2 linked regions of the Aureimonas sp. SA4125 genome follow. Each later gene encodes a partner of the first gene's protein in a complex. Links are inferred from orthologs where the notes say so. Each region holds a gene or a part of one and is shown in the gene's direction. Other genes may lie near its edges.

Region 1 (11,799 bases):
GCGCGCTTCAGCCCTTCGACGTGCTCTTTGCCGATCCGCCCTATGGCAGGCGTCTCGGCGAGGCGGCGCTCACCGAGGCCCGCCGCGAGGGCTGGCTTTCGCCCGGTGCGCTGTGCATTCTGGAGGAGGCGACCAGCGCCGATTTCGAGCTGCCGCAGGGGTTCGTCATCGACGATACGCGCTCCACCGGCGAGACGGTCCTGCGCTTCCTGCGCCTTTCCGAACCGGCCTGAGCTTTGCGCCAGTCCTGCGAAAGCCCTGTGGACCCTAACAAAAACGTAATTGGCGCAGACGTCTGGCCTCGGCCATAGGTCAGCTCACGTTTCGACAGAAGTTCAGGGATCGAATGACGATGCACCGAGTTTCCCGCCGCGCGACACTGTGCGCTCTCGCCCTTTCCACGCTCCTTTCGTCCGCCGCCCTCGCCGAGATGGCGACCGTTCCGTCGCAGCCGGCCGGCACGGCGATGACGTCGGCCGAGCGCCTCGCCCAGGCCGAGGCGAAGCGCCCGAAGAACGAGAGCTTCGTCCTGGAGAACGGCCTGCAGGTCGTCGTCCTGCCCGACCACCGCGCCCCCGTGGTGACGCAGATGGTCTGGTATCGTGCCGGTTCTGCCGACGAGAAGCCCGGCGTCTCCGGCATCGCGCATTTCCTCGAACACCTGATGTTCAAGGGCACGACGACGCACAAGGCCGGCGTCTTCTCCAGCGCCGTGTCCGACATCGGCGGCGAGGAGAACGCCTTCACCTCGTCCGACTACACCGCCTACTACCAGCAGGTGCCGTCGCAGTCGCTGGAACAGATGATGGAATTCGAGGCCGACCGGATGGAGAACCTCGTCCTTTCGGACGCGGCTGTCCTGCCCGAGCGCGACGTGATCCTCGAGGAGCGCCGCCAGCGCGTCGACAACAATCCCGGCTCCCAGCTGCAGGAGGCGGTGCAGGCGGCGATGTATCAGAACAGCCATTACGGCATTCCGATCATCGGCTGGCGGCACGAGATGGAGAAGCTCTCCAAGGACGACGCCATCGCCTGGTACAACCAGTACTATACGCCCAACAACGCGACGCTGATCGTCGCCGGCGACGTCACCAGCGAGGAAGTCCGCACGCTGGCGGAAAAGACCTTCGGCAAGGTCAAGCGCCGGGCCGAGAGCGAGGACCGGGCCGCACTTCGGCCGACCGAGCCCGAACCGCTGGCCGCCCGCACGGTCACGCTGACCGACGCCCGCGTCACCCAGCCATCCCTGCAGCGCGGCTATCTGACGCCGTCCGACACCACCGCCGAGCCCGGCGAGGCCGAGGCGCTCGACGTCCTTGCCGATGTTCTCGGCGGCGGCACCACCAGCCGGCTCTACCGGGCGCTCGTCGTCGACCAGGCGATCGCCGCCGGCGTCGGCGCCTACAATGCCGGCTCGGCGCTGAAGGAGGGCCAGTTCGGCGTCTACGGCACGCCGCGCGGCGCGGCCGACATCGCCATGGTGGAAGCCTCGATCGATGCCGAGATCGCACGACTCCTCAAGGACGGGATCACGCCCGAGGAACTCGAGCGCGCCAAGAACCGCGTGCGCAAGCAGGTCGTCTACGAGCGTGACAGCCAGACCGCGCTCGCCCGCCGATACGGCGCTGCGATCTCGACGGGGCTGACCATTGCCGATGTCGACAGCTATCCCGACCGCATCGAGAAGGTGACGGTCGAGAGTGTCGGCGCCGTCGCCCGCAAATATCTGCAGCCGAAGCGTTCGGTCACCGGCTACCTGCTGCCGGCTCCCGCGACCGATACCCGCTCCTGAACCGACACCGAGGCCTGCGACCCATGACACTGTTCAAGCGACCGCTCTCCACCGCCACGGCGCTGTTTCTCACCGCCGGCATCTCCCTTGCCGCCATGGCTCCGGCCGAGGCCGTCGACATCAAGGAGGTCGTCAGCCCCGGCGGCATAAAGGCTCTCCTCGTGGAGGATTACACCAACCCGCTGATCGCCGTGAATTTTGCCTTCGAGGGCGCCGGCTCGACCGCCGACGCGCCCGGCAAGGAAGGCACGGGCAATTTGATGTCCGGCCTACTCGACGAGGGCGCCGGCGACATCACGAGCCAGGCTTTCCAGGAGAAGCTCGACACGCTGGGCGTGAGCCTCTCCTACAGCGCCAGCTACGACAACTTCACCGGCAGCTTCCGTACCCTCGTCGAGAACGAGGCCGATGCCTTCGAGCTCCTGCGCCTGTCGGTCAACCAGCCGCGCTTCGACGAGGAGCCGGTGTCGCGCATCCGCGGCCAGATCGAAACCGGCATCATCGCCAACGAGAACGATCCGGGCGAGCTCGTCTCGAAGGCCTGGCGCGAGACGGCCTTTCCCGGCCATCCCTATGCAAGGCCGAGCGACGGCACCGTCGCCAGCCTCGACAAGGTGACCAGGGAAGACCTCGAGACCTATCGCAAGAACGGCTTTGCCCGGGACAACCTCGTCATCGGGGTCGTCGGTGCGATCGACGCGGTCGAACTCGGCAAGCAGCTCGACGCCGTCTTCGGCGCACTGCCCGCGACGGCCACCCTGCCCGACATCCCCGATGTCGCCCCGGTCGCCGGCAAGACCGCCTCGGTGACTCTCGACGTGCCGCAGACGACGATTCAGTTCGTGCTGCCGGGCGTGAAGCGCGACGACAAGGACTTCTTCCCGGCCTATCTCATGAACCACATTCTCGGCGGCGGTTCCTTCTCCTCGCGTCTCTATCAGGAAGTGCGCGAGAAGCGCGGTCTTGCTTACGGCGCCAACTCCTTCCTCGCTTCGTTCGACCATTCGGCCGTCCTCGGTGCCTCTACCGCGACCCGCGCCGACAAGGCCCAGGAATCGATCGACATCATCCGCCAGGAGATGAAGCGCATGGCCGATGAAGGGCCGACGCCTGAGGAGCTCGACAGGGCGAAGGCCTATGTGAAGGGGTCCTACGCCATCCAGAACCTCGATTCCTCGCTGTCGATCGCCTCCACCCTCGTCGGCATCCAGCTCGACAATCTCGGCATCGACTACATCGACAAACGCCAGGATCTGATCGACGCCGTGACGCTCGAGGACGTTAGGCGGATCGCGAAGGCGCTGCTGTCGGTCGAACCGACCGTCGTCACCGTCGGCCCCGCCGGAGCCTGATCCATGTCGCAGCCGGGCGGCATCGGACTGGCGCTCGGCGGCGGCGGGGCACGGGGACTGGCGCATATCCACGTCCTCTCCGCATTTGACGATCTCGGCATCAGGCCGGTGCATATCGCCGGCTCGTCCATCGGCGCGATCATCGGCGCCGCCTATGCAAGCGGCATGTCAGGCGCGGCGGTTCACGATTTCGCGCTATCGAGCTTTGCGACGTCGCGCGGCATCGCCGGGCGCATCTGGGCGACGCGGCCGCCGAGCTTTGCCGAGTTCTGGGCCGATGGCGGGGTGCGCTTCGGACAGCTGAACATCCTGCGCATTCTCGGCGCCTTCCTGCCGCCGGGCATGCACGAGAATTTCGAGGACCTCGCCATCCCGCTGACGGTGATGGCGACTGATTTCTACGGCCGTCGGGAGGTCGCGATCCGCACCGGTGATCTGGTCAGCGCGCTCGCCGCCTCCGCCGCGCTGCCCGCCATCTTCCGTCCCGTGCTGCGCGAGGGCGTGGTCCTGATCGACGGCGGCATCTACAACCCCCTGCCGTTCGATCAGCTGCGCGGACGTGCTGGCCTGATCGTCGCCAGCGACGTCAATGGCGGACCTGCCACTGCCCATCCCGAACGCCTGCCCAGCCCGTTCGAGGCGCTGGTCGGGGCCTCGCAGCTGATGCAGCAGTCGATCACCGAGACACGCCTGCGCGTTTCGCCCCCCGATGTCCTGTTGCGACCCTCCGTCGATAGCTATGGCGTCCTTGATTTTCTGAAGACGAAGATGATCCTCGACGATACCGCGCCCCTGCGCGAGGAGGTGAAGCGTGTGCTCGGCCCGATCCTCGAGCGTGAGCCCGAGCCGGAAGAAGAAGCGACGGCCATCCTCCACGCCGTCTGAGGCGCACGCCTCAGCAAAGGCGAAGCGCGCCTCATGCCTCGCGACTTCATCCAGAAACCGCATCATGCCGGTCTCGACCCGTGTCAGCCCGGCGCGAAGCCGGCCCTTCAAGAGATCGGGATCGAGCCTTTCCGCTTCATAGGCGCCGACCATCTCGGGATGATGAGAAGCCGGCCAATACGGTCGTGCGGGAAGACGGCGGCAAGGCGCTGAAAAGCGCCTCCGAACTCAAGAATTCCGCGGGCCGGGCGGACCCGCGGCGCGAACGAAGGCCTGATCAGGCCCGCCGCCGCTCGCCGGGATCAGTGCCCGCGGTCAGGCGGCGAAGACCGACGCCATGTCGGCAAAGCCCTTGAACTCGAGCGCATTCCCCGAGGGGTCGTAGAGGAAGAGGGTCGCCTGCTCCCCCGGCTGACCCTCGAAGCGCAGCATCGGACGCTCGATCCAGTCGACGTCGTCGCGGACGGTCAGCCGTTCGGCGAGCGCCTTCCACTCCGGCATGGTAAGAACGACACCGAAATGCGGAATCGGCACGGCGTGGCCATCGACCTGCCCGCGATCAGCTGAAGCACCTGCTCCGGGCCGAAGATGGGCCGAAAGCTGATGGCCGAAGAGATCGAAATCCACCCAGTTCGGTGACGACCGTCCAATCCTTGCTCCGAGGACGTCCTGGTAGAAGTCACGCGTCTCGTCGAGGTCGCGGACCGGGAAGGCGAGATGGAAGGGGGTGATCGACATGGTTGTCCTGCGAGTCTTGTTTCAAAAGGGGTTTGACGCAGCGCCTATTCGGCGTTCGTCCGTCGTCTTCCCAAGAGCCGTCGGCGCGGCCGCGCGGGAGCCGTGGTGTTGCCGCCAGATGCTTCCGCCGCACCATCGACAAGATGGAGCCTCGGCTTTGGCCTCACCAGTGGCTCGGGCGTTGCCTTGCGCTTTTCCATCATGTCCATGCCGGCATAGATGCCTTCGACCTGCTGCAGCTTCAGCCGCTCGAAATCACGGCGGCGGACATCCTCGGCGATCGCGTCTGCCATGTCGAGCTCGACGCCAAGGCCCTGCAGCGTTTCGGCGCCGAAGACAAGGGCCGATTCCAGCGTCTCGCGGATCTCGTACTCCACCCCGCGCGCCAGCAGCGACAGGGAGTGGTTGCGGTCGTAGGAGCGGACATACAGCCTGACGGTCGGAAACTCCGACCGGATGAGATTGACGATCTGGTCGGTCGTCTCGGCCTTGTTGGTGCACACGGCGACGATCTTGGCCTTGCGGATGCCCGCCGCTTCCAGAACGTCGCGCCGCAGACCCGAGCCGAAATAGATGCGGAAGCCGAAGCGCGCGGCATTGCGGATGCGCTCGGCGGAGGAGTCGATGATCGTCACGTCGGTGCCGTTGGAAAGAAGCACCTGCGCGGCGATCTGGGCAAAGCGTGAGAAGCCGATGATGAGCACATCGGAGCCGGCGCCCTCGAAGTCCTCGTCGAGCTGTTCTTCCTGGAGTTCCTCCGACAGCCAGTTGCCGATCCACGCCGTCAGCGGGGTCAGCGCCATCGACAGCGTGACGATGGCTACCAGCAGGGACGACATCTCGACCGAGAAGATCGCATTGGCCGATGCGCTCGCAAACAGGACGAAGGCGAACTCTCCGCCCTGCGGCAGGAGGGCCGAGACGCGCGCGGCGGTGTTGTGGCTCTCGCCGAAGAGGCGCGACAGCCAATAGAGGATCACCGCCTTGGCGGCGAGGAGGGCCGGGGTGGCGATGAGGATGGTCAGCCAGTCCCGCATGATGATCGAAAGGTCGAGCGACAGCCCGACGCCGATGAAGAAGAGGCCGAGGAGAATGCCGCGGAAAGGCTCGATATCGGCTTCCAGCTCGTGCCGGTAGCTCGATTCCGCCAGCATCACGCCGGCGATGAAGGCGCCCATGGCCATGGAGAACCCGGCCGCCGCCATCAGCATGGCCGAGCCGAGGACGACGAAGAGCGCCGCGCCGATCATCACCTCGCGCGCGCCGGAATTGGCCATGACGCGGAACAGCGGGTTGAGGAGATAGCGGCCCGCGACGATGAGCACGACGATCGCCCCGACCGACAGGACGAACTGCATGGGGTCGAACCCGGCCGCCGGATCGGCCGTCGGCGCGAGGAAAGGCAGGATCGCCAGCAGCGGTACGACGGCCAGATCCTGGAACAGGAGGACCGAGAAGGCCGCCTGGCCGTGACGGGTGTTCGTCTCCCCGGCCTCCTCGAGCAGCTGCAGGCCGAACGCGGTCGACGACAGCGCAAGTCCGAAGCCGATGACGAAGCCGGCCCGCCAGTCGATCCCGAGAAGAACGGCAATCGCCATGATCGCGGCGCCGGAAAGCGCGACCTGGGTCAGGCCGAGGCCAAAGATCTGCCGGCGCAGCGCCCAGAGGCGGCTCGCCTTCAGCTCCAGCCCGATGATGAAAAGGAGAAAGACGACGCCGAGTTCGCCGACATGCAGGATCTCCGTCCCGTCGCCTTCGATCAGGCGCAGCACCGGTCCCATGACGATGCCGGCGAAGAGATAGCCGAGCACCGTGCCGAGGCCGATGCGCTTGAAGATCGTGCCGGCAAGGATCCCGCCGCCGAGCAAAAGGATGACTTCCAGAAACAGGGCGCGTGATTCTTCCAAGACGGGCGTCCGACGGTTGGGTGGGAAGAAGAGCCGCAGGCGCGGCGGGTGACATAAGCCGGTCACGCCGCTTGGCTTCCATGGCATTGCACCATAGATGTTCCCCATGCACAAACCAGCAGGCAAAATCCATGGATGATCAGACCCGAGGCCTTCTCGACGTCGGCGCGCGGCTGATCGAGGCCGCTCTGAAGGCCGGTGCGGATGCGGCGGACGCCGCCGTCGTCCGCTCGCACTCCCGCGGCGCTTCGGTGAGGCTCGGCAAGATCGAGGACACCGAATCGGCCGAAAGCGAGGACGTGTCGCTGCGGGTCTTCGTCGGACAGCGCATTGCGACCGTTTCGGCAGACATGCGCGCCGATATCGGCCCGCTGGTCGAGCGCGCCGTGGCGATGGCAAAGGTCTCGCCGGAGGACCCCTATGCGGGCCTCGCCGACCCGTCGGATCTCTCCCGCGACGACCTCGATCTCGACCTCTACGACGACACCGTCATCGCGAGCGCCGCGCTGGTGGATGAAGCGATGGCGCTCGAGGACGCCGCCCGGGCGGTCGACGGCGTGACGAATTCCGGCGGTGCCGGCGCCTCCGTCAGCGCCACGGGCCTCGTGCTCGTGACCTCGGCCGGTTTTTCCGGATCCCGCATGCGCTCGGGTTTTTCACGCTCGGTCAGCGTCATCGCCGGCGAGGGCGTCAAGATGCAGCGCGACTACGATTACGATTCGCGCCTCTTCGCCGCCGACCTCGACGCCAGTGCCGACATCGGGCGGCGGGCCGGCGAGCGCACCGTGGCGCGCGTCAACCCGCGCATGGTGCCGACCGGAAAATACGAGATCGTCTTCGATCCACGCGTCGCGCGCGGACTGATCGGCCATGTCGTCGGCGCGATCAACGGCGCGGCGATCGCGCGCAAGACGAGTTTCCTCAAGGACCGCATGGGAGCCCAGATCCTCCCGGCATCGATATCGATCACCGACGAGCCGTTGCTGCGGCGCCGGCCGGGATCGCGCGCCTTCGACGGCGAGGGCCTGCGCGGCGCGCCGCTGGTCCTCGTCGAGGACGGCGTCCTCAGAAACTGGATCCTCGACGGCGCCACGGGCCGCGAGCTCGGCCTGCCCGGAAACGCCCGCGCCTCGCGCTCGAGCGGCGGCGTGTCGCCGTCCTCCACGAACGTGATCGTGACGCCCGGCGTCGTGACGCCGTCCGAGCTGATCGACGGCATCAAGGATGGCATCTACGTCACCGAACTCATCGGCCATGGCGTCAACATGGTCACCGGCGACTACAGCCGCGGCATCTCGGGCTTCATGATCGAGAACGGCGTTTTGACCTTCCCGGTCTCGGAGGTCACCATCGCCGGCAATCTCGCCGACATGCTGCTGCAACTGACGCCGGCCAACGATCTCGACACCCGCTTCTCCATCGTCTCGCCGACGCTTGGCCTCGGAGTGATGACGGTCGCGGGCAACTGAGATGGTCGCGGCGAGCTTCGACCAGGACCTGGTGCTGATCGAGACCGCCGCGCGCGAGGCCGGGCGGATCGCTCTCGGTTATTTTCGCAAGGACCCGCAGGTCTGGTACAAGGAGGGCAATTCGCCCGTCTCGGAAGCCGACCTCGCCGTCGACCTCTATCTGAAGGAAGCGCTGCTCGGTGCCCGGCCCGACTATGGCTGGCTGTCGGAAGAAACCGATCCCGCGCTGGCCGAGGTCGCTTCGACGCGGTCGCCGCAGCGCTTCTTCGTCGTCGACCCGATCGACGGGACGCGCTCCTACATTCGCGGCGAGGACACCTGGTGCGTCTCGATTGCCGTGGTCGAAGCCGGCCGGCCGGTCGCCGGGGTCATCGACGCGCCGGCCAAGAACGAGGTCTTCTCGGCTGTCGCCGGTGGCACCGCGCGGCTGAACGGTGCGCTTCTGCAGCTTGCGCCACGCAGCCACGGTGGCCCGCTGACGGTCTCGATGCCAGATCCGATGCGTCGCCGACTCGGCACGGCGATCCTTGCCGGACTGTCCTTCGAGCGCAACGCCCCTTCGCTGGCCTACCGTCTGGCGCTCGTCGCCGCCGGGCGTCTCGACGGCACCTTGATCCGGCCTGAGGCCAATGACTGGGACATCGCCGCGGGCGATCTGATCCTGGAGCGGGCGGGCGGAGCGCTGGTCGATCGCGCCGGCGAATTGAGACTTTACAAGATTGCCGGTAGAAGGCATGGCCTGCTGATCGCGGCGGCCGGTCACGCTTTGTCGAACATGGTCGAACTCGCCGCCGCCGCTGCGCCGGAGCTCGCCCCACCCGTTGAAAGAGGATAGTGCCATGGCCGCCGCAGAGGACAGCAAGCAGCGTCTCCACCTGGTTTTCGGCGGCGAACTCAAGTCGCTCGGTACGGTGGAGTTCAAGGATCTTTCCGGTCTCGATGTCGTCGGCATCTATCCGGACTATGCCAGCGCCCTGACCGCCTGGCGCGCCAAGGCGCAGCAGAGCGTCGACAACGCCGCCATGCGCTACTTCATCGTCCACATGCACCGACTTCTCGATCCGGATGGCGTGTGACCACGTCACCTTGATGATGATGACGACGGGCCATGTCGCCCCCCCCGGGCCGGCACGCGAAAGTCTGCCGGAGAAGCGTCGTTCGCGCCGCAGCGCGCTCGCGCGCCGCATCAAGCGCCTCGGGCAGCGCATCTTGCGCCGACCACCGGTGACGAAAGCCGCCGGCTGGCTGATTCACGGGGCGCTGCGCTTCGTCCGGCGCACCCAGGATCTGGCCCCGGGGACGAGCGACTGGTCCGACGTGCTGACGCGGGAGCATCCGGCGATCGTCGCGCTCTGGCACGGCCAGCATCTTCTCGCCCCGTTCTTCCGTCCGGAAAGCCTGCCCTACGTCGCTCTCCTGTCGCGAAATGCCGATGCCGAGATCAATGCCGGCGTGGTCGAGCGCTTCGGCATCGACACCGTTCGCGGTTCCGGCGGCCGGGTGCGCCACACCGTCTCGCAAAAGGGCGGCGCGCGCGCCTTGATCGTCCTGCGCCGCAAGCTCGCCGAAGGCTCGGGCGTCTGCATGATCGCCGATGTGCCGAAAGGAACCCCGCGCGAGGCGGGCCTTGGCATCGTCACCCTGGCGCGGCTGTCGGGCCGCCCGATCATCCCGGCTGCCGCGGTGACCTCGCGGCGCTACGTCGTGGCAAAATCCTGGGACAAGACGACGGTTCCCTTGCCGTTCGGCGCCCTTGCCGTGGTCCTCGGCGCGCCGATCCATGTGCCGGCCGGCGCCGACGCCGAGGCCATGGAAGAAGCGCGCCGCGCGGTGACCCTGGCGATCGAGGCCGCCAATGCGAAGGCGCTGGCACTTCTGGCGGAGACGGGGCGATGAGCCACGGCGTCGCCCGTGCGGCGCTGACGGCCTATCGTCTGGCCGGTGCGCTCGCCTATCCGCTGCTCGGCCCCTATGTCGGCTGGCGCGCCGCGCACGGCAAGGAGGAGGCGGGCCGTCGGCGTGAGCGCTACGGCTTTGCCGGCGTCGCCCGTCCGGCCGGGCCCCTCGTCTGGATCCACGCGGCCAGCGTCGGCGAAAGCTCCGCCGTCGCGCCGCTGGTGCGCCAGATCGCGGCGCAGAACATCCAGATCGTCATGACCACCGGCACGGTGACCTCGGCGGCCCTCGTGCGCGACCGGCTCTCCGGCGTGGTGATCCACCAATACGTGCCGCTCGACCTCCGGCCCTCCGTCTCCCGCTTTCTCGACCACTGGAGCCCGGATGTGGCGATCGTGGCCGAAAGCGAGATCTGGCCGATGACGATGCTGGAGCTCGGGCGCCGGCGCATCCCGCAGGTCCTCGTCAATGCCCGCCTGTCGGACCGTTCCTTCCGGCGGTGGAAGGCGGCGCCGGCGCTCGCCGAGGCGCTCTTGGAAAATCTCTCCCATGTCGTCGCGCAGTCCGAGATCGACGGCGAGCGCTACCATCTTCTGGGCGCACGCACGGTCACCGTCGCCGGCAACCTGAAGGCGGACACCAGCCCGCCGCCGCACGACCCGGCGACGCTGCGCCTTTTCGCCGACGCCATCGGCGCGCGCCCGGTCTGGGCCGCGATCTCGACCCATCCGGGCGAGGAGGACATCGCCGCTTCGGTGCACGCGTCGCTGAAACCGCTGCATCCAGGACTCCTCACCGTCATCGTGCCGCGCCATGCCGAACGTGCCGAAACCCTCGAAAAAAGTTTCGCCGCCAAGGGCTTCAAGGTGGTCAGGCGCTCCTCCGGCATCATGCCGGGACCTGAGACCGACATTCTTCTCGGCGATACGATGGGCGAGATGGGCCTCTACCTCCGGCTGAGCGAAATCGCCTTCGTCGGCCGCTCGCTCGCCGCCGAGGGCGGGCAGAACCCGCTCGAGGCGGCCATGCTCGGCACCGCCATCCTCTCCGGCCGCTTCGTGCAGAATTTCCGCGACACCTATCAGCGGCTCCTGAAGAACGGCGGCGCGCGGCTGGTGCAGGACGAGGCGACGCTGCGCGATCACGTCGGCCAGCTCCTCGGACAGCCGGAACTGCGGCAACGGATGATCACCGCGGCGGCGGCAACGGTCGGTGAGATGCAAGGGGGCCTCGCACGCACCATCCAGGCGCTGGACCCTTTCCTGCATCCCCTGAAGCTCGCCATGGGTCTCGACGGCCATGGCGAACGGACAGGCGCCCCGCGGTGACCCGGCACGGTGCCAGTGCGAACCGGGCACTGCCGCCAGGCACCGGACGATGATTCCCGCAAGGGCCCCGGACTTCTGGTGGACCCGGCCGGGCTGGCAGGCCCTGCTGCTGTCGCCCCTCGCTTACGCCTATGGCGCCGCGGCGCGCTGGCGCCTGATCAATGGCGAACGGGCGGAGGCGGGTCTGCCGGTGCTGTGCATCGGCAACTTCACCGTCGGCGGCGGCGGCAAGACGCCGACGGCCCTGGCGCTGGGGCGGGCGGCGCTGACGATGGGCCTCAGGCCGGGCTTCCTGTCGCGCGGCCATGGTGGCGCGCTTCGGGGTCCGCTGCTCGTCGATCTCGCCCGCCACCATGCCGGCGATGTCGGCGACGAGCCGATGCTCCTCGCGCGTCTGGCGCCGACGGCCATCGCCGTCGACCGCAAGCTCGG
Region 2 (11,872 bases), 310 kb from region 1 along the record:
CCGCGTCAGCAGAAAGCGCATGGCGGCGCCGCGCGCCAGCATAGGCAGCGCCGCGATCTCCGCGTCCGACAGCTGCCGCACCGAGCGGTAGCCCTCGATCATCGCCCTCCCCTTCGTGACGTTGAAGGCGCCGTCCGGCTCGAAGCACCAGGCGCAGAGGCCGATGGCGAGATCGTAGGAGAGAATGTCGTTGCAGGCGAAATAGAAGTCGATGAGGCCCGACAGGTCGCCGGCGAGGAAGAAGACGTTGTCGGGGAAGAGGTCGGCGTGGATGACACCGGTCGGCAGGTCCGTCGGCCAGCCGGCTTCGAGCACGGCGAGCTCGGCCGCGATCTCGGCGGCAAGGCCCGGCTCGACGCGGTCTGCCGCCTCGCCGCAGGCCTCGGCAAGCGGGCGCCAGGCGTCGACGGTCAGCGCATTGGGGCGGCGCAAGGGGAAATCGGCCGCGGCCGCGTGCATCCCTGCCATGGCGACACCGACGGCGCGGCAGTGGGAGACGGCGGGTCGGCGCGTCCACATCCCTTCCAGAAAGGTGAACACCGCCGCTGGGCGACCGACAAGTTCGCCGAGACGTTCACCGTCGCTGCGCGGCACCGGCAGCGGACAGGAAAGACCGCGGCTGGCGAGGTGTTCCATCAGGCCGATGAAGAAGGGCAGGTCGCCCCGCTCGACGCGCTTTTCGTAGAGCGTGAGGATGAAGCTGCCGGCTTCGGTGTGGATCAAAAAGTTCGAGTTCTCGACGCCTTCGGCGATGCCCTTGTAGCTGAGGAGCATGCCGACGTCGTAGTCGGCGAGGAAGCGCGCCAGATCGGTTTCCGAGACATCGGTGTAGACGGCCATGGATCAGGCCCCGCCGAAGGCGACGAGGGGGCGGTTGTCGCCGTTGACGAAGGCCATGTCGGCATTGGTGAGAGGAGTGTCGCGCAGGCTTCGCATGACCGGGAAGTTCTCGTTTTCCTCGGCCGTGCGCACCAGTTCGATGCGGACGTCGAAGCGCGCGCGAAAGGCATCGATGATCTCGTCGACGACGATCTCCGGCGCCGAAGCACCCGCCGACATGGCGATCGTCGAGCCCTCGCCGATGATTGCCCAGGGGATGTCGGTCGCCCGCTGGACGAGATGGCCGGCCAGTGCACCCGCGCGCGTCGCCACCTCGACGAGGCGCATCGAGTTCGACGAGTTCGGTGCGCCGACGATGAGGAAGACGTCGGCGCCGGGCGCCGCGGCTTTCACCGCCTCCTGACGATTGGTCGTGGCGTAGCAGATCGATTCGGACGAGGGCGCGGCCATGTCGGGAAATCTCGCCATCAGCGCGTCGACGATGCCGGCGGTATCGTCGACCGACAGCGTCGTCTGCGTGACAAAGCCGAGCATCGCCGGATCGGCCGCGACCAGCCGTGCGACATCGTCCTCGCTTTCGATCAGCGTTGCCGCGCCCGGCGGCAGCTGACCCATGGTGCCGATGACTTCCGGGTGACCGCGGTGACCGATCAGGAGCACGTGACGGCCGCGCTTGACGTGCAGCATGGCTTGCTTGTGAACCTTCGACACGAGCGGACAGGTCGCATCGAGATAGAGGAGTTCGCGCTCCGTCGCCTCGGCCGGCACCGATTTCGGCACGCCATGGGCAGAGAAGACCACCGGCTGGCCGTCGGGCGGCACGTCGGAGAGTTCCTTGACGAAGACCGCGCCGAGCGTCTCCAGTCCTTCGACGACGTAACGGTTGTGGACGATCTCGTGCCGAACATAGACCGGCGCGCCGTATTTCTTCAGGGCAAGCACCACGATCTGGATCGCCCGGTCGACGCCGGCACAGAAGCCGCGCGGCTCACACAGGCGGATGGTGAGCTTCGGCAGGGATGACGGCTGGCTGGTCTGGAGCAAGGCGCTCTCCGTTCGGCGCGGGCGTCGGATGGCTGCGTCGTCGGGGCGAATGAAGGGATCAGGACCCCTCCTGTCAACCCTTGACGGGCGCCTCTTCCTCACCTTCGGGGCGCGGTCCGCGCAGAGACCGGACGATGAAGGAGACGAGCATCACGGCAAGCGTCAAGGCCAGACCGAACCAGGTGATGGCATAGGAGAGGTGGCTGTTCGGCAACTCGATGATCGTCGTCCCGCCCATGGGATAGCCGTCGGCTGCAGGACTCGGCCCGGCGTCGAGGAAGAAGGGCAGGAACGTCGCTCCGGCCGGGAGCGAAAGACCGGTCGTCATGTCGGGAAGGCTCTTCCAGAAGTAGACGTTCTGGACCGGGTCGTTGTCGGGCGCCGAGTCCGGCCTTTCGGCCGTCGGATTGCGGGCCAGACCCGTGACGCTGACAGGGCCTGAAGCCTTCTCCTCGCGCAGCGCGGGGTCCTTCAGGGCATAGGGCACGAAGCCGCGGTTGACGAAGAGCAGGCGGCCATCGGCGAGCTGCAGCGGCTCGTAGAGGTTCCAGCCGGCATTGCCCTGGAAGGTCGACAGAAAATACCGCGCCCCCTCGTGCAGGAATCTCCCCTCGACGCGCATCGGGACATATTCGACGTCGCTCGATGCGGCATAGCGTTTCTCGACCGCGCCGAGGGACTGTGGTTCGGCGTGGCGGCGGGCCTCGATGGAGGCGATCAGCGCCTCCTTCCAGACGAGGCGCTCAAGCTGCCAGGAGCCGAGCGTGCACAGCACCGCGATGCCGGCGAGGCAAGCTGCGATGGCGACCCAGAAGCGCAGGCGTCTATTCGGCCTTGCCGGCATGTCAGTTCTCGCCATCATTGCTCAGCCGCCCTTCCGCAGCGCGGTTCCGGTACTGCAGGCCGATCATCAGTCCTTTCAGGAGGCGCAGGAGCGGCAGGCAGAGGATCAGCGTCAGCGGTAGCCAGAGCAGAAAATGCACCCAGAACGGCGGGGTCCAGCTGACCTCGACCCAGAGCGCCAGTCCGACGACGATAAAACCGATGATGAGGATGACGAAGACTGCCGGTCCGTCGCCGGAATCGATGAAGGCATAGTCGAGACCGCATTCCGGGCAACCCGGGCGCAGCGAGAGATAGCCCTTGAAAAGCTTTCCTTCGCCGCAGCGCGGGCAGCGATTGCGCATCGTCATCCGGGCCGCGCTCACGGGCGCAGAGAGCGTTTCGTCTTCGGCCATGACGAGAGGTTCCTCAAATGAAGAAGGCGGCCGCAGGATGCGCCGCCTTCTTCGAAATCCTGATGTCGGTGTCGAGGGCTATTCGACGTGGATCACCGCGCCCCAGCTGCCCCAGATATAGATGGAGAAGAAGAGGAACAGCCAGACCACATCGACGAAGTGCCAGTACCAGGCGGCCGCCTCGAAGCCGAAATGCCGCTGAGGCGTGAACTGGCCCGACGCTGCGCGAATCAGACAGACCAACAGGAAGATCGTCCCGACGATGACGTGGAAGCCGTGGAAGCCGGTCGCCATGTAGAAGGTCGAGCCGTAGATCGAGCCGGCGAAGGCGAAGGGTGCGTGGGCATATTCATAATACTGGACGTAGGAGAAGATCAGGCCGAGTACGACCGTTGCGGAGAGGCCCATGATGAGCCCCCTGCGATCGTTGTGCAGAAGGGCATGGTGCGCCCAGGTGACGGTGGTGCCCGACAGAAGCAGCGTGATCGTGTTGAACAGAGGCAGGTGAAGCGGGTCGAGCGACTCGATGCCAACCGGCGGCCACTGGCCCCCCATCGCTTCCACACGCGCCGCCTGGATCGCCTCGTTCGGGTAGAGGCTGGCGTCGAAGAAGGCCCAGAACCAGGCGACGAAGAACATCACCTCGGAGGCGATGAACATGATCATGCCGTAGCGCAGGTGCATCGACACGACGCGGGTGTGGGCGCCCTCCTGCCCTTCCTTTATCGTGTCCGACCACCATGCAAACATCACGTACAGGACGAGGGCGAAGCCGATGAAGAAGATCCACGGCGTGGCGAGATCGACGCCGAAAACCAGGAACTGCTGATCGGCGTGCTGGCGCATCCAACCGACGGCGCCAAAGAACATGATCAGCGAGCCGAGCGAGGCGAGGAAAGGCCAGGGACTGGGATCGATGATGTGGTAGTCGTGCTGCTTGCCGTGAGTGGTGTCGGCCATTCGTTCTATCCCCGGTCTTCCATGCCTTCGTGACGTCTATACGGGTTCGCGCCCGAGCTCCAGCATTCTCGCCCCATCAATGTGAGGCTTTACAGTTTGTCGTTCGCCTTCACGGACGAAGGTGCCTCGGCGACCGGAGCGGGCTTGTCCTCGCGGAAGAAGGTGTAGGACAGCGTGATCGCCGGCGCGTCCTTCAATTCTTCGGTCTCCAGCATGGCAGGATCGACGAAGAACACGATCGGCATCTCGCGGCTCTCGCCGGGCTCGAGCGTCTGATCGGTGAAGCAGAAGCATGAAATCTTGTTGAAGTAGCTTCCCGCCGTGATCGGCGTCACATTGTAGGTCGCCTGCGCCGTGATGCGCTCGTTCGACAGGTTCTTGACGAAATAGCTGGTCTGCTGGACTTCGCCGAGCCGCACGACGACCTCGCGCTCCATCGGCTTGAAGGACCAGGGAACCGACGGCGAGGCATTGGCATCGAATCGCACCGCGACCTTGCGGTCGATGATGCGCGTCGGCGCCGCATCGGCGCGCTGGGTCGTTCCGCCGTAGCCTGTCACCTGGCAGAACATCTGGTAGAGCGGCACCGCTGCATAGGCTGCCCCGACCATTCCGCAGGCGAAGGCGAGGCAGGCGACGGCGATCGTGGTATCGCGGCGGCGGACCTGCGCACTGCGCAGAGGCCGAGTGTCCGGCATTGTCAGCTCCCCATCTTGGTAATGGTGACGACGTAGAAGAGGACGACGAGGGCGGCCAGAAACACGCCGATCGCAATCGACCGGTTGCGCCGGGCCCGCGCCTCGCGTTCGGTCAGCGTGATGCGCTCGTTGCTCATGTCAAAGCCCTCCGGCCGTTGTCAGGCGGGCGACAAGGCCCTCGACCAGCAGAATGCCGAAAAGCGAGAACAGATAGGCGATCGAGAAGCCGAAGAGGCGCTTGGCCGGCAGCATCTTCTCGTCGCCGTCGGCCATGCGGTAGGTCTGCCAGGCGAGATAGACGAAATAGGCGCCGAGGAGCACCGAGGCGATCCCGTAGACGGGGCCGGCAAAGCCCATCGCAAACGGCAGAAAGCCGACGGGCACGAGAATCAGGGAATAGACGAAGATCTGGAACCGCGTGGCGGTCTCGCCCGCAACGTTCGGGAGCATCGGTACGCCCGCCGCCGCATAGTCCTTCATCTTGAACATGGCGAGCGCCCAGAAATGCGGCGGCGTCCAGAGGAAAATGATGAGGAAGAGGATGGCGCTCTCCATCGAGACACCACCGGTGACGCAGGCCCAGCCGATCATTGGCGGGAAGGCGCCGGCAGCGCCGCCGATGACGATGTTCTGCGGCGTCCAGCGCTTCAGCACCATCGTGTAGACGACGGCATAGAAGAAGATGGTGAAGGCGAGGAAGGCGGCGGCGAACCAATTCAGCGCCAGGCCCAGCATGCAGACCGACAGGAGCGACATGGCAAGACCGAAGGCCAGTGCCGTCTCTGGTGCGATGCGCCCCGCCGGTACGGGCCGGGTCGCGGTGCGCCCCATGACGGCGTCGATATCGGCGTCATACCACATGTTCAGCGCGCCGGACGCGCCGGCGCCGAGTGCGATCGACAGGATGGCGATGAAGGCGAGCGCGGGATTGATCGGGCCGGGCGCGAGGACCAATCCGGTGATCGCGGTGAGAACGACCAGCGACATGACCCGCGGTTTCAACAGCGCGAAGAAGTCGCCGGGCTCGGCGAGGCTGATGCCGCTGCGGTCGCCGGAAACGTCCAATTCGGTGATGTCGACTGCGCTCACTTGAAACCTCGGGCATTCCCGCCCTGACCTCCCAAGCGCCCGTCGAGGCCGCCCGGATGGCGTAAGGCATCGGACCGACTTGGCGCCGGCCGCTTTTCAGGAAGACGATCCCGATTGCCGGGATCGTCCTTTCGTTTGGCGTCCGCTTGGCGTCGGCCTAGCGGATGCGCGGCAGCTGTTCCCACTGATGGAACGGCGGCGGCGACGACAGCTGCCACTCGAGAGTAGTCGCGCCGGTACCCCATGGGTTGCTGCCGGCGATCCGCTTTTTGGCGAAGGCTTCGTAGACGCCGAACAGGAAGATGAGAACTGCGATGCCCGACAGGTAAGACCCCATCGACGAAACGTAGTTCCAGCCCGCATACGCGTCGGGATAGTCGGCATACCGGCGTGGCATGCCCTGAGCGCCGAGGAAGTGCTGCGGAAAGAAGACGAGGTTCACGCCGACGAAGGTGACGTAGAAATGAATCTTGCCGATCGTCTCGTTGTACATGTAGCCGGTCATTTTGGGGAACCAGTAGTACCAGCCGGCAAAGATGGCGAAAACGGCGCCGAGCGACAGCACGTAGTGGAAGTGGGCGACGACGTAGTAGGTGTCGTGCAGGACGCGGTCCATGCCGGCATTGGCGAGCTTCACGCCGGTGACGCCGCCGAGCGTGAACAGGAAGATGAAGCCAATCGCCCAGAGCATCGGCGTCTTGAAGGAGATCGACCCGCCCCACATCGTCGCGATCCAGGAGAACACCTTGATGCCCGTCGGGATGGCGATGACCATGGTGGCGAAGACGAAGTAGCGCTGCGTGTTGAGCGAGATGCCCGTGGTGTACATGTGGTGCGCCCACACCACGAAGCCGACGACGCCGATGGCGACCATGGCGTAGGCCATGCCGAGATAGCCGAAGATCGGCTTCTTGGAGAAGGTCGAGATGATGTGGCTGATGATGCCGAAGCCGGGCAGGATCAGGATGTACACTTCGGGATGGCCGAAGAACCAGAAGAGGTGCTGGTAGAGGATCGGGTCGCCGCCGCCGGATGCCGTGAAGAACGTCGTCCCGAAGTTGCGGTCGGTGAGCAGCATGGTGATCGCACCGGCCAGAACCGGCAGCGACAGGAGCAGCAGGAAGGCGGTGACGAGCACCGACCAGGCAAAGAGCGGCATCTTGTGCAGCGTCATGCCGGGGGCGCGCATGTTGAGGATGGTGGTGATGAAGTTGATCGCGCCGAGGATCGAGGAAGCGCCGGCGATATGCAGTGCGAAGATGGCGAGATCGACGGCCGGGCCGGGATGCCCCGATGTCGAGAGTGGCGGATACATCGTCCAGCCGGTGCCGGCACCGTTCGAGCCCGGAGCGCCCTCGACGAACATCGAGAGGATCAGGAGCAGGAGGGCGGGAACGAGCAGCCAGAACGAGATGTTGTTGAGGCGCGGAAAGGCCATGTCCGGCGCGCCGATCATGATCGGCACCATCCAGTTGGCGAAGCCGCCGATCAGAGCGGGCATGACCGTGAAGAAGATCATGATCAGGCCGTGGCCGGTGACGAAGACGTTGTACATGGCCGGGTCGCCGAAGATCTGCATCCCCGGCTCCTGGAGCTCCATGCGCACCGCGATCGACAGGGCGCCGCCGAGAATGCCCGAGCAGATCGCGAAGATCAGGTAGAGCGTCCCGATATCCTTGTGGTTCGTCGAATAGACCCAGCGCGTCCAACCGGAGGGCCGGTGGTCGTCATGGGCGTCGTGGGCGGCCTCGTAAGCCATTGGATTCTCCTTCAAGCCTGACGATTACCGACCAGCGACCGCGACGGCGCCTGCGGACTGGATGGAAGCGACAAGCGCCTGGTTGGCGGCAGCGACGTCGGCTGCAGCAGCGGCACGCCAGGTGGCGAACTGCTCCTTCGAGACGACGCGGACGGCGATCGGCATGAACGCATGGTTGAGCCCGCACAGTTCGGAGCACTGCCCGTAGAAAAGACCCTCGCGGTTCGCCGAGAACCAGTACTCGTTGTTGCGCCCTGGGACGGCATCGACCTTCACGCCCATCGAGGGAATGGCAAAGGAGTGGATCACGTCCCCGGAGGTGGCGAGAATGCGGATCACCGTGTCGACGGGGACGACCATCTCGTTGTCGACGGCCAGAAGACGGGGATACTCGCCCATGTCTTCCTTGCCCGATCCGGGCCTGTCGGTTTCCGACAGCATGTAGGAATCAAACGTCACGGGCTCTGCCGCGGGCGCGGCCTCCGTCGCGGCGGCGGCGGCGACGGGCGGGGCTGACGGATCGACGTCGCCTTCCTGGTATTCATAGCCCCAATACCACTGGAACCCGGTGGCCTTGATCGTCAACTCGGGCGGGCTCGGCGGATTGTACTGCTCGGTCAGGAGCTGGAACGACGGAATGGCGAGGCAGAGCAGCACCAGCACCGGCGCCACGGTCCAGATCACCTCGATCGTGGTGTTGTGGCTCGTGCGCGACGCGACGGGGTTGCGCCGCTCGTTGTAGCGGTAGGCGACCCAGGCCAGCAGAGCCGCGACGAGGATGGTGATCGGGATGATGAAGGCGAGAACGTAGTTGCTGAACCAGTGGATATTGGCCTCGACCGGAGACAGCGCCTCCTGCAGATCGATGTGCCAGTCGTGCGGTTGCCCGGCACGCACCCCGTCCTGGGCAAAAGCGGCAAGGCCGCTGACGGACACGGCCGCCGCCGCGATCATGGTTCTCTTCACACTGCTCTCCCTGTCGCGGACGCACCGGCCTGCGGCAATCCAGTCGGACATTCCCGCAGCGCTGCAATGGCAACGCGCGCTTGGAATGCACCGACGTCTCTAGCCTGAACCTTGGAGGGTTCAAACCACGAAAACGCTTGTTCTGCAACATTTCCAAACTAGAGGCGGCTTGCGACATTTTCGCTATGCTCGCCGTCCTAATGTCCGTCACCGGCCGGGGGTCGCGAGGTTCTGCGGGATAGCGCTACCGGCCCAATCACCGCAACGCGATCGAATTCGTGACAGGACCCCGCGATTGTGCCACGATTTATGTCGTTTAACCATTTGTTTTCCATGTCTGCCACACAGTGGCTTCGTTCTGATTCGGGTGAGACGATGATCATGAAGACGAAGTCGGCGTTGGCCGCAGCCATTCTGGCAATTCTTGCCGGCGCGGCGACACCGGCTTTGGCCCAGTCGGGGGCGACCGGCACGGTCAAGTCGCAGCACGGTGCCTGGGCCGTCGTCTGCGACCGGCCGGCGGGAGCGCCGGGCGACCAGTGCGCCCTCCTGCAGAATGTCGTGGCGGAAGACCGGCCCGAGGTCGGGCTCTCCGTCGTGGCGCTGAAGACCGCCGACGGTAAGGCGCGGATCCTGCGGATCCTGGCGCCGCTCGGAATTCTTCTCCCCAATGGCCTCGGGCTATATGTCGACGGCAAGGACATCGGCCGGGCGCAGTTCGTGCGCTGCTTCTCGGACGGATGCTATGCCGAGGTGATCCTGGAAGAGACCTTGCTGACGACGCTGTCGACCGGCAAGAGCGCGACATTCATCGTCTTCCAGACGCCGGAAGAGGGCATCGGCATTCCCGTCGACCTGAACGGTTTTGGCGCGGGCTTCGCCGCCCTCCCTTGAACCGTCACCACCGGGGCGCGACGCCAGAACAGGGTTCTTGAAGTCTCCTGCGCATTGAGACCGGCCGCGCCAGCGCCTATGTCTGACGCTCGTCCCCTTGAGATTGGATAGCCGTCATGACCGCATCGCTGATCGAGCGCTTCGACCTTTCCCGCGCCGGCATCGACCGCATTTTGGGCGACGCGCTCTCGGGCGCCGACGACGGGGAATTGTTCCTCGAATACCGCGAGCAGGAATCGCTCACCTTCGACAATGGCCGGTTGAAGATGGGCAACTTCAACACCGAGCAGGGGTTCGGTCTCCGGGTCGTCGCCGGCGAGGCGGTGGGCTTCGCCCATGCCGGGGATCTCTCGGAGGCGGCACTGTCGCGCGCGGCCCAGGCCGTGACGGCGGTGAAGTCAGGCCATCACGGCACCTATGCCGACGCGCCGCAGCGGACCAACCAGAAGCTTTACGGCGAGGAGAACCCCATTCCCTCGCCCGGTTTCGAGGCGAAGGTGAAGCTGCTGCAGGACATCGACGCCTATCTCCGGGACAAGGGCGATTGCGTGCGCCAGGTCTCGGTGACGCTCGGCTCGCAATGGCAGAATGTCGAGATTCTGAGAGCGGACGGACAACTCGTCCGGGATATCCGCCCCCTCGTGCGAATCAATGTCTCGGTCGTCGCCGGCCGCGGCGACAGGCAGGAGTCCGGCTCCTTCGGCGCCGGGGGGCGCACCGGCTTCGGCGAGTTCTTCGTGACCGGGAACTGGAAGCAGATCGCCGACGAAGCGTTGCGGCAGGCGATGGTCAATCTCGACGCGGTCCCGGCACCGGCGGGCGCCTTCGACATCGTGCTCGGTGCCGGCTGGCCCGGCGTCATGCTGCACGAGGCGGTCGGACACGGGCTCGAAGGTGACTTCAACCGCAAGAAGACCTCGGCCTTTTCAGGTCTTCTCGGCACACAGGTCGCTGCGAAGGGCGTCACCGTCGTCGACGACGGCACGATTGCCGAAAAGCGTGGCTCGCTCACCATCGACGACGAGGGAACGGCCACGAACCGCACCGTCCTCATCGAGGACGGCAAGCTCGTCGCCTACATGCAGGATCGCCAGAATGCGCGACTGATGGGCATGGCGCCGACCGGCAACGGCCGCCGCCAATCCTACCAGCATGCCCCGATGCCACGAATGACGAACACCATGATGCTCGCCGGCGACAAGACGCCCGAGGAGATCATCGCCTCGGTCAAGGACGGGATCTACGCCGTGGCCTTCGGTGGCGGCCAGGTGGACATCACTTCGGGAAAATTCGTCTTCGGCTGCACCGAGGCCTACCGCATCCGCGACGGCAAGGTGGGCGAGGCGCTGAAAGGCGCCATGCTGATCGGCAACGGCCCCGAGGCGATGCACCGGGTGTCGATGATCGGCAACGATCTGGCGCTCGACACCGGCATCGGCATGTGCGGCAAGGCAGGCCAGGGTGTTCCGGTCGGCGTCGGCCAGCCCCACTTGCGGATGGACCAGATCACGGTCGGCGGCACCGAGGCCTGAGGCGATTTCGCTCCACTTGGCTTTTTGTCCTGGTGGGGCCAGGTGGAGCGACTATCATCCGGACCAGTGCTCCGGGCCGGTGTGTTGCTTGTCGTGCGAGACCTTGAACTTCTGGTGGCCGGTCGAATAGTCTTGGCAGGACATCAGGATCTGGCAGCGTGTGCCGCAGCGCGTCGGGCAATTGGCGGTCGGATCGCTGCCGACGCCGGCAACCCAGACCGTCTCGATCAGTGATCCCGGCGCATGATGGGTGGCGTCGTCGAAGCGCAGGATATTGGCGCGCCGCTCGGTATCCGTCGTCTCGACCAGAATCTCGTCACGCCGAGACGGGTTGGCGAAGCGGAAGAACTGGCGTTCGAAGACGCAGAGGCCGAGGGTTTGCGCAGCCCCCATCTCCTGCAGCCGCGTGGCGAAATCGGCGAGAAAGCTGGTCTGGCCCATGGCGAGGGCTGCCGCACGACGGACGGCGTCCTCCGCCGAGAACTCGACTGGCGTCCAAGCGCCATCCACCAGTGCCCAGCTGTTTGGCGCCAGCCCATCAGTCAGCGGCGAATCGGTCAGGCGGGGCGCTGTCGCCAGAACCGGTCCGCCGTCCCCCATTTCCTCCTCCTCGACCATCAGTTCGACCGGCGAAATGGGGCAGTGATTGTGCAGGAGCCGAATGCCGACGAGGTCGCCCATTCCATGGCGCACGATCACCTCGATCAGATGGTCGATCGCGGCATGCCGCCCAAGTCGGGTCACATGCGCGTCCGCATCCATGACATCGGGCAAAGCGTTGTAGAAATCAGCATGGCGCGGCGAAGGAAGAACGGTCGTCGAGGACTGCATCGGGGCCTCCTTTGAGCGTTG

What was found.
Region 2: the proteins of Sa4125_RS01855 (region 1) and tldD are in contact, whole or in part, in a solved structure (PDB 5NJ9), measured with the Escherichia coli proteins. The link is inferred for Aureimonas sp. SA4125 from one-to-one orthologs.

The regions. Positions count from the first base shown.
Region 1 is NZ_AP025032.1:379,312-391,110, forward strand. Bases 6,083-8,974 are described here. They hold Sa4125_RS01855 (TldD/PmbA family protein), read left to right. Parts: upstream 6,083-6,805; coding sequence 6,806-8,143; downstream 8,144-8,974. Other genes in these bases: Sa4125_RS01850 (monovalent cation:proton antiporter-2 (CPA2) family protein), read right to left, coding at 6,083-6,782; Sa4125_RS01860 (3'(2'),5'-bisphosphate nucleotidase CysQ), read left to right, coding at 8,145-8,974. In the rest of the region: 16S rRNA (guanine(966)-N(2))-methyltransferase RsmD, read left to right, coding at 1-233; Sa4125_RS01830 (pitrilysin family protein), read left to right, coding at 353-1,792; Sa4125_RS01835 (pitrilysin family protein), read left to right, coding at 1,816-3,144; Sa4125_RS01840 (patatin-like phospholipase family protein), read left to right, coding at 3,148-4,029; Sa4125_RS01845 (VOC family protein), read right to left, coding at 4,345-4,761; more of Sa4125_RS01850, read right to left, coding at 4,812-6,082; more of Sa4125_RS01860, read left to right, coding at 8,975-8,978; Sa4125_RS01865 (DUF4170 domain-containing protein), read left to right, coding at 8,983-9,219; Sa4125_RS01870 (lysophospholipid acyltransferase family protein), read left to right, coding at 9,233-10,039; waaA (lipid IV(A) 3-deoxy-D-manno-octulosonic acid transferase), read left to right, coding at 10,036-11,367; lpxK (tetraacyldisaccharide 4'-kinase), read left to right, coding at 11,417-11,799.
Region 2 is NZ_AP025032.1:690,486-702,357, reverse strand. Bases 8,848-11,812 are described here. They hold tldD (metalloprotease TldD), read left to right. Parts: upstream 8,848-9,604; coding sequence 9,605-11,020; downstream 11,021-11,812. Other genes in these bases: Sa4125_RS03135 (hypothetical protein), read right to left, coding at 11,075-11,812; Sa4125_RS03145 (invasion associated locus B family protein), read left to right, coding at 8,976-9,488. Also shown: Sa4125_RS03190 (homoserine kinase), read right to left, coding at 1-840; ispH (4-hydroxy-3-methylbut-2-enyl diphosphate reductase), read right to left, coding at 844-1,884; Sa4125_RS03180 (SURF1 family protein), read right to left, coding at 1,958-2,746; Sa4125_RS03175 (DUF983 domain-containing protein), read right to left, coding at 2,730-3,122; Sa4125_RS03170 (cytochrome c oxidase subunit 3), read right to left, coding at 3,201-4,082; Sa4125_RS03165 (cytochrome c oxidase assembly protein), read right to left, coding at 4,172-4,780; Sa4125_RS24150 (hypothetical protein), read right to left, coding at 4,783-4,917; cyoE (heme o synthase), read right to left, coding at 4,919-5,869; ctaD (cytochrome c oxidase subunit I), read right to left, coding at 6,027-7,628; coxB (cytochrome c oxidase subunit II), read right to left, coding at 7,653-8,594; more of Sa4125_RS03135, read right to left, coding at 11,813-11,851. UniProt on the Escherichia coli protein: Metalloprotease involved in CcdA degradation. Suppresses the inhibitory activity of the carbon storage regulator (CsrA).